3 regions of the Mesobacillus thioparans genome follow, and region 2 is predicted to be linked to each of the others. Evidence: riboswitches for the same ligand, from Rfam matches in the RefSeq annotation. Region 2 holds a riboswitch; each other region holds the start of a gene.
The links. Region 2 has a riboswitch for cyclic di-GMP ahead of ACNAZ4_RS08475 (hypothetical protein). Riboswitches for the same ligand answer to the same signal wherever they lie in the genome.
Positions count from the first base shown of each region.

Region 1 (3,116 bases), on a different contig from region 2:
AATATGATGGCGATGCATGGGACCTGGTTACCAAGAAAGCTTTTGCTTCAGAAGCTCTTCAGTTTGGAACGGTGCTCACTTTGGCAGCTACAGGCTCAGAAATGAATGCCGGTTCTGTCATCACGAACTGGGAAACGAATGAAAAGTACGGATGGGGAAGCCCGGTAACATTCCCAAAATTTTCGATTCTTGATCCTGTGAACACTTTTTCAGTGCCGAAGAACCAGACGATTTACGGCATTGTTGATATGATGTCACATGTTTTCGAGCACTATTTCCACTTAACTGAGAACACGGAATTCCAGGACCGCATGTGTGAATCTTTGCTTCTGACAGTGATGGAGACAGCTCCAAAGCTGCTTGATGACCTGGAGAACTATGAATACCGTGCAACAATCCTTTACGCCGGAACGATGGCCCTGAATGGCATCCTGAATATGGGCTACCGCGGTGACTGGGCTACCCATAATATCGAACACGCTGTATCTGCTGTATACGATATCCCTCACGGAGGCGGCCTTGCGATCCTGTTCCCGAATTGGATGAAGCACAACCTCAAGGTAAAGCCAGAGCGATTCAAGAAAATGGCTGTCAGAGTATTCGGCGTGAACACAGAAGGCAAGACGGACGAAGAGGCTGGACTGGAAGGAATCGAAAAGCTTCGCGAATTCTGGAACAGCATCGGAGCACCGTCCCGACTCGCTGATTATGACATTGACGACAGCAAGCTTGACTTGATGGCAGATAAAGCAATGGCGAACGGAGAATTTGGCAACTTTGCAAAAATGAACAAAGATGACGTAGTCGAAATCTATCGTATGTCATTGTAAAACTGAAACAGTTAAGGACCCGGGAATGAATCCTGGGTCCTTTGTCTTTGTATTGGGACAAAAATCATATTCATTCTTCTGCAAAAAAGCGAATAAATCCTGAAAATATCCCTTTTGACGGTGGATTAATGCAAATGGAGAAAAATTTACCAATAAATTTTATAGGTCTTTATGTTTAAGCTGCTAGATAACTGTGGTAATTCTTAAAATGTAAGACAAGGAAGCCCAGGAATATTTTACATAAGCAAAAAACATCATTCATGCCAATAGCAAACCTGTTGAAAAGCAGGGACGCAAAGCCAGGAGTCTAAGGTTGCGAAATTGCAGCTATGACAGTCCAGCCGCCATGGAAAAGAATCATTCCGGGCGGCTTTTTTTGTCCAATTTTATTGGTGAATTCTCTCGGAAAGGAGGCTACTTATCAATTTAAATATCTGAATATTCAGTCTATTTGTTAAGCGAATTTTTAATAACACAAAAAAGGGGACGAGAAATTGAAAACAACTATTATGAAAAAAATATCAGCAGTCTCAATTGCATTCCTAATGTTATTTTCACTGACAATACCAGCACTCGCAAATGAGAATGAAGGTGCGTCGCTAGATAAGGATGAAGATGTAAATCTTAATATTGAAGTCGATGAAGCAAATCAAGCAGAAGACAACAGTGATACAAACGAAGCAGGTAATGATGAATCAACTCAAGAAGAAAACAGTGACACAAACCAGGCAGCGAATGACGAATCAACTCAAGAAGAAAATGATGAGTCAAAACAAGCAGCAACTGATGAGTCCAACCAAGAAGAAAAAGATACTTCGGATCAAGGAGCAACTGATGAGTCCAACCAAGAAGAAAAAGATACTTCGGATCAAGCAGCCAACGATGGTTCAAATCAAGACAAAAATGTTGAATCTACTAATGAAGAAACCAATAGTTCAGACAAGGATGACAAGGATTCTGGTGAAGGCACTAAAGTGAATGCCAATAAGAGCACAGAAATCCACCTGCACCTGAAAAACTGTACAGAAGATGTTGAAAAAGTAGAGGTTGAGTTAAATGGTGTTTGGAATGTTATGTCCAACCCAGGTAACTCGCCACTTTATAAACTGAAAGATGGCGGTGAGTTTGTAAAGGGTGACATCACTGCATTCAGGCTTACTTTTGAGACAGGGACTGTACAAACCTTTTCAATGGATGAAGTTAGAGTAGGAACAGAAGCGGAAGGATCGATTAACTATTGGCTTGAAAGCTGTTCTATTGATGAAGAAGACAATTCTGAAGAACCTGGGGATGGAACTTTAGAACCCGGTGATGGAGAAGAGAACCCAGGAGATGGGACTGAAAACCCGGGTGAAGGCACGGAAGAACCAGGAGACGGTAATGGAAAAGATCATGGTGAAGAAAATGGCAATAAAAGCACCGAAATCCATCTGCATCTAAAAAACTGTACTGCTCCAGTTGAGAGTGTTTTTGTTAAATTAAATGGTGAATGGGAAGAAATGTCCAATCCAGGGAAATCCCCGCTCTATAAGCTCAAAGATGAAGGCGAATTTGTAAAGGATGATATCACGGAATTTAAGCTTGTATTTGAATCAGGAGCTGAAAGAATCTATAAAGTTGAAGACATCAGAGTAGGAGTAGAAGCAGAAGGATCCATTAATTATTGGATTGAGGACTGCACAGTACCAGAGGAGGATAACAAGGAAACACCAGGGGATGGAACGGGAGATAACAACGAAGGCCCCGATCAAGGTGGAGAATCTCCGGAAGTTATTCAAATTGTAAAAGAACTTTATATCAACTTTAGGATGGATATTGAAACAATCGTCAACCTGACCTTGTTAATGGATAGTGGAGAGAGAATTCAACTCACTCGGATTAACAACCTATGGAAACTAAACTTTGCCAATGGTTTAGCTGTTACAGATATCAAGGGAATTGAACTTGAGTTTGAGGATGGAACAACCAAATTTATTGCGCTAAACTCGCTCTCTTTTGAGTTGAAGGATCAGGTTATTCAATTGGAGATTGATGAAGCAGTCCTGGGTGTTGATGATGAAACAGGCGTTGATCATGAACGTGATACTGACGTGGATGAAGAAACATGGAAAGTTGGTCATAATCAAAACAATTCTGGAGGAGACAATAATCAGAATTGGTCCGGAAAAGTACTCCCAAAAACGGGCGAAAGCAGCAAAATGATGTTTTATATTGTAGGATTCCTGCTTATGGCAGCAGGTACAGGATTAAGAATGAGAAAGCCCATCAGGAACTAAAGGATAGGGG
Region 1 covers NZ_CBCSFH010000006.1:50,556-53,671, reverse strand. Annotated here, with positions in the region: gene ACNAZ4_RS11540 (iron-containing alcohol dehydrogenase) at 1-830, shown strand, start outside; cyclic di-GMP riboswitch class I at 1,089-1,179, shown strand; gene ACNAZ4_RS11535 (LPXTG cell wall anchor domain-containing protein) at 1,325-3,106, shown strand.
Region 1: another riboswitch for cyclic di-GMP. It lies ahead of ACNAZ4_RS11535 (LPXTG cell wall anchor domain-containing protein); the one in region 2 lies ahead of ACNAZ4_RS08475 (hypothetical protein).

Region 2 (3,116 bases):
TCGAGAGGAACTCCATAGAACCGTGAAATATCCGCCATGATTTCAAAAGAAACCGACTTCCTGGCACCTTTTTCAAGCATACTCAAGTACTGCAGCGTAATGCCTGTACCATTCGCTACATCCTCAAGCCGCAAGCCCCTTTCTTTTCTCAATCTCCTTAATTCCTGGCCTAATGGCGTCGTCATAATAACTCTCCCTTTAATCTAAATTCGAAACACGTTTATACGAAATAATATAGTACCAGCTGACAATCGCCTCAAATAAGGTAATGATCATTTCCACGATAATATCGGGCAATTTAAGAACTTTATATGTTTGATGGTGCAGCAATTCATGGACGATTGTCTGAATCTGCTCTGGATAGTCCAACTTTTCATCAATGATAATCATTTTCCTGCCAGGATGGTATATCCCTTTTATTAAACTCAAATCCCTGTACAGTACTTGTATTCCAAATCTCTTTTCAATCCTGGCCGTCAATGAGTCAATATGCATATGGTTAACCGCCATGAACTTTCTGTGCAGGAAACCTATAAAAGTATAGTAGGAAAGAAAGAAAGTCAGAACCAGATTGACATCCAAGTGGTCATAGAACGCAAGAATCGGAAAAATGATCAAGACCTCAAACGTCATTGGGCCGAATCTGTCAATGAACATCTTGCTGGTCATCGCTCCTGTTTCAAGCCAGACGTAAATATATTTAAACACCATACTAAGAGCTAACATTAAAATCAAAGTAAGATAACGTGCCAGGTACATTTTGTCGGTATAGTCATTATAAACTTCATTACACGCGATTATTATGATGATATACATCGACAACAAAGCGATTGTCGACTTCAAACTCCCGCGTTTTTTCGAGAATATAGCAAACAAGCTATCTACTAAAAGATAAATAAAACCGTATACAACTGAAAAACGATCAAAAATAATCAAGGATAACATGACATGGAAAAACGAATAACGAAAACCGGAAAACATCTTGAGATTCATCCTGTCAAAAATCACCATGATGCATAAAAAGAAAACCACATTCCACTCCAGTTCCTGTGGAATTTTGATATGTAAAAAGATTAAAGCCAAAGAAGGAAGAAGGAAAAAAAGATAAAAGACCTTTTGCCTCAAATTCTTCATGATGGACCCCTCCGATCCCGCTTACTGTCTAAACTAACTATACTTTATTACAATCTCCCAGGAAAAGGATATTTTGTATTTTAGACAAATTTTTCTATTTAATAAGGAAACTTGTCTAACGAAATAGGTTTCCATTCCACTGTTGTTTAAAATACAATTAATATTAGAGAATGAATTATTCTCTATTTCCTCCCAATTCTTTTAAGTACTAACTATGTTAGTACTTTTTTTTTACCTTCAGGATAAAAAAATTGTCGATAAAAAATGTTAGTTTTTAACTAAAGTTTAATATAAAATGAAACTATAACGATGGTAATATTTAGTGGCCACTATGATCCTCCATCGTTAATGCGGGAAGCTTTGAAGTACAGTCTTTATTTGGACACTTGGGCTGTATGGAGCTACTAGTGTAACCGGCCCTCTTAGGAATACATAAAATCTAAGAGGAGAGATGGAAAATGAAAAAGGTATTAACAGGATTAGCAGCAGGCGCATTGGCAATGGGGATCTTTGCAAGTTCTTCGTTGGCGGCAGTAACATATGACTCATCAGCAGGTACAGGATTTGTTGGTAAGGGTGATGTTCAGCAGGCTTTGGGTTGGAATAATGCTGAATTGCAGAAACAAGCTAAAAACTTAGTATTTACTTATGAAACAGTAAATACGTATGCGGTAACTGTAACTTGGACTACTGGCGAGGGAACTAGAGGCGAGAAAGTGCACAACGTTACAAATCAAAACACTGTAACTCTTTCATCAGGTGTTACGTACGATCCAAGAAAGTCAAATCAATTTACTGGTTTCAATATCACTGGTATTGATAAGACTGAAAATGGAGAGCTTCAGGTTGGGGATGAATATCCTGGAAACTCTGGCCATATTATCACCAATGTAGAAAAAATCCCTAGCACTGGCACTTTATATGTAAATGGCGTTCCATTACAATAACGTTTAGAACCATGAACTCTTTGTTCATGGTTTTTTTATGCCCTCCTCTATTGGTGTCAATTTCATTCATTGACATAACATTCCCCCTGTAAGCAGCTTCACGAAGTATTTCAGAAAATAAAAATCAGAAAGCCATAGAATCTCTAAATCTTTTATACAAGAGATTTAGTAAGCTTAATAAATAACTCCAATTTCAATCTATAATTGAGAATTATGAATAGGAATTGTCTCTTTTATTAAATTTCCTGCTTATTATTGGCATTTTATTTAAGATACAGTCCATAATAGATATAGACTGAGTTTTTATATCTGCTAAAACAAAGAATCATATCGCTTGACAAAATAATTACCGCTATACGATAATAATTACGGAATTAGAATTATTCTAGTTTACCGAATAGTTAACTGAATTCATTCAGGGAAACTATTTCAAAAATAATTCAACCAATTTAAGGAGGAACTTAATCATGGCATTAATCGGGACTCAAGTTTTACCATTCACAGCAAACGCATTCCACAACGGAGAATTCATCACGGTATCTGAAGAAAACTTCAAAGGCAAGTGGAGCGTAGTTGTATTCTATCCAGCTGATTTCACATTCGTATGCCCTACTGAGCTTGAAGACATGCAAAACGAATATGCTACATTAAGAGAAATGGGAGCAGAAGTATACTCTGTATCAACTGATACACACTTCACTCACAAAGCATGGCACGACCACTCTGAAGCAATCAGCAAAATCGAGTACATCATGATTGGCGACCCTTCACAGAAGGTCTCTCGCAACTTCGATGTATTGAACGAAGAAGATGGTCTTGCAGAGCGCGGAACTTTCATCATCGATCCAGACGGCGTTATCCAGACTGTTGAAATCAACGCAGGCGGAATCGGCCGTGACGCTAGCCAGGTAGTAAGCAAGCTGAAAGCAGCACAATATGTACGCAACAACCCAGGCGAAGTTTGCCCTGCAAAATGGAAAGAAGGCGGAGAAACTCTTAAACCAAGCCTTGATCTTGTAGGAAAGATTTAAGGGG
Region 2 covers NZ_CBCSFH010000003.1:281,078-284,193, forward strand. Annotated here, with positions in the region: gene ACNAZ4_RS08465 (helix-turn-helix domain-containing protein) at 1-185, opposite strand, end outside; gene ACNAZ4_RS08470 (ImmA/IrrE family metallo-endopeptidase) at 199-1,134, opposite strand; cyclic di-GMP riboswitch class II at 1,479-1,562, shown strand; gene ACNAZ4_RS08475 (hypothetical protein) at 1,593-2,081, shown strand; gene ahpC (alkyl hydroperoxide reductase subunit C) at 2,549-3,112, shown strand.

Region 3 (3,116 bases), on a different contig from region 2:
GGAACATCGCCTGACCAGTCAGCTGGACGTGTGCCATTTCCAAATAGCGCTATGTAATTCTCAGGGAGATGACTTGATTTTTTAGGGTAACCCATCATGAATTGTTCTGCCACCGTCAATACATGGCCAATCTGCCAGTGGATATTATTGTTGAAACCATCAGGCTGAAAACTCGCCTGTTCAGGATTCAATCCCTCGATATGCTTTAAAAAATTCCCTCTTGTTAATTCAAATTGCTTAAACAATAGCTCGCTCATTTTTCCATTCCCCTTTCCTGCTAGTCCTCATTTTATATTTATTCTATATATTCCCAATATATGTGGCAAGGAAAGAATATTACAGAAATACCTATAAGGGTATATTATCCAAAAAAGGAAACTGACTGTCAAAATTTGTTCAAAACATTATGGACGATATGTGTCTTCACACTTTATTCACAGATTTCCAAATATTGCTTTGATATTTTATAAGTGTAATCATTATATTTTTGAAGGGAAGCGATTTAGATGTTAGCGAAATGGTTAAGGGAAAACAATATTGCTGCTGGGCTGTTGACTGTGATTCGTGTATGGCTCGGTTACAACTGGATGACTGCAGGATGGGGAAAATTGACAGGAGAAGGATTTGACGCTACTGGATATTTGAAAAATGCTGTTGCCAATCCGGTGAAAGGTCCAGACGGACACATGGTTTATGGATGGTATGTAAACTTCCTTGATAATTTCGCGATTCCTAACGTCGACCTTTTCAACTTCATCGTTCCGCTTGGAGAATTCCTGATCGGTCTTGGTTTGATCCTGGGTTGCCTGACTACTGCTGCCATGTTCTTCGGACTTGTTATGAACTTCAGCTTCTTCCTTGCCGGCACTGTATCTCACAACCCAACAGACATCTTCTTCGGATTCATCCTCCTGTTCGCTGGCTACAATGCTGGTAAATACGGTCTAGACCGCTGGGTGGTACCTTTCATCCGCAAGACTGTTTTAAAAAGAGAACCGGAAGCGGCGCAAAAAACTGCTTAACACGGTATAGATAAAGCCCTCCGCCACTTTTTGGCAGAGGGCTTGTTTTTCATTTCGAACTTCCTTCAACTGATTTGAGCAGGATTTTTTTGCGGAAGCCGCCGCTTCGGGTCTTCTTCAGCTGGCGCATGAACTCAACTTCCGATTCGGTGATTCCCCGATGTTCGGCAATCGCATAGACCACCTCAAGCAAGTCCACTATTTCACTCAGCAGCCTGTCTGTTCCAGCATTCCGAAATTTTTCAACTTCTTCATTGAATTTTTCCATCAGCTTTTCACTATAGTCACTGCCTTGCAGAATTTCATATTCGATTTTCTTGCCTTTATTCTTCATCAATTCCGGAAACAAGTCCCTGACGAGTTTATTGTATTCTTTCTTTTCCATTGCGATTCCCCTTTAGCTGTCTTATAGATAAACATAACCTTAAATCCGTCTGTTCAAACGCCTTTCGTAAAATCCTCCAACTTATCCAGTGAAAGAATGGCTCTTGGATTCTTTTTATGGTATATGCTTCCCCTCGATAGCTCATAACGGAAAAATAGGAAAGGCCTGTGGACAGTACCACAGGCCCTCTATATATCAGCAGTTTTTAAACTACACTTTCATAGATTAGCAGTTTTCAAACTACATAATCTTCAGTTAATTTATTGCAGGCATTCGATAGATTCTCAAGGCATTCTCTTCTTAGCTTCTCGTCGCAGATGAAATCATTCCGAAGCTCTTCTTCAAGCATCGTTTGAATTTGTTGAATTTCTTCCCGGAACCTTTCCCTTTTTTCAACCTCTGTTAAATGAAACTCAATTTCCCGTTCAAAGTATTCTACCGTCCCAAATAAAACAGTCAACGTTTCCTCCACCTTTCATCCATTTTTTTGAAACCCTTTTTGCAAAAAACAAACCTGCCAAAAGGATTATGTTCATTCGTCCTGTCAAGATACTTAAGTATTATTTATCCTTTCTGACAATCGGCAAACGTGAAATTTGGCTCTTTTTGCATTATTGTGCAGAAAAGTCTGACAAATAATATAAAGCGGAAGCGCCTTGGTCAGCCCCGACAAGTGCTGGAGGGCCTGGCAGTGAAGTCGTTCTTTGACTTCATTGGCAGGACCGAAGCGTCTCGGGGAGTTAGGAGCCGCAGCGAGACAAGCGTCTCGAGGGGCTAGGCGCTGGAGCTGGATTAAGACTCCCATAAGTAGTTATCCACACAAAAATACTTTTGTAATTTCCTGAACAGCAAAAAAATCCTCCAAAAAGACGGCGGATTTTGTGTGGCAAACGGCCTGTCAAAGCCATTCACCCATACTCTCTATTCTCATCCGTTCTTTTTTGGCAACCCGACGATCATAGCTGTAAGGCCTTAGACTCGTGGCTTTGCGTCCTCACCTTTCGATAAGTTTGCCTTTTTCAGTTCTAATTAAAATATAAAACTTTAGAACCATTGTTTCAACAAAATTCGCCAATTACTTACAAAGATAAGTCTTATTACCTAGAACTTATGATTGCAGGAGGGATAGGAATTTATATAACAGGATGGAACTTCCACCCTTCGATTTCTATTAGACCTTTGTTTTCACAATGTAATATCACAGCAATCTCTATGTAAACATCAATTGCTAGAATAGAGGGAAGAAGCTTTATTACAGGCGAATGGCAGGAGGATCCTTATGGAACAGCATGTTAAGAAGTCGCTAGATGAATGGAAAGCAGAAATTGAAGAAATACTCAAAGAAATTGATGCGGAGTATGAAGAAGTTAAAAATGAGCTAAAAGTGTATACATATAAATTCAACATCACGAAACAGGTTGTCCAGTCAACTGTGAATCCTGACCTGAACAGGAAAATCCGCGAGCTGTACCATCAGCCATTTGAAGAGCGATTCAATGATTTGAAAGAATATATCAAGGAGTTGGAAGAAAAAAAGCGAGTCTTCCAGATGTTCACCGATAAAATCGACAAAGTGACAGAAAAAGAGGATGCGCCGCATTTCGCTATTGCGCAAACTGAATAAAAAGGAAAGCCTGGCTTTTGATTGCCAGGCTTTTTTGTGCTTATTTTTTCCACCATGAATCATGCATGGAAGCTGGAACATGCCG
Region 3 covers NZ_CBCSFH010000017.1:5,662-8,777, reverse strand. Annotated here, with positions in the region: gene ACNAZ4_RS20675 (DinB family protein) at 1-257, opposite strand, end outside; gene ACNAZ4_RS20670 (DoxX family protein) at 507-1,022, shown strand; gene ACNAZ4_RS20665 (phosphoribosyl-ATP pyrophosphohydrolase) at 1,072-1,407, opposite strand; gene ACNAZ4_RS20660 (hypothetical protein) at 1,643-1,867, opposite strand; cyclic di-GMP riboswitch class I at 2,348-2,432, opposite strand; gene ACNAZ4_RS20655 (hypothetical protein) at 2,687-3,031, shown strand; gene nadE (ammonia-dependent NAD(+) synthetase) at 3,072-3,116, opposite strand, start outside.
Region 3: another riboswitch for cyclic di-GMP. It lies ahead of ACNAZ4_RS20660 (hypothetical protein); the one in region 2 lies ahead of ACNAZ4_RS08475 (hypothetical protein).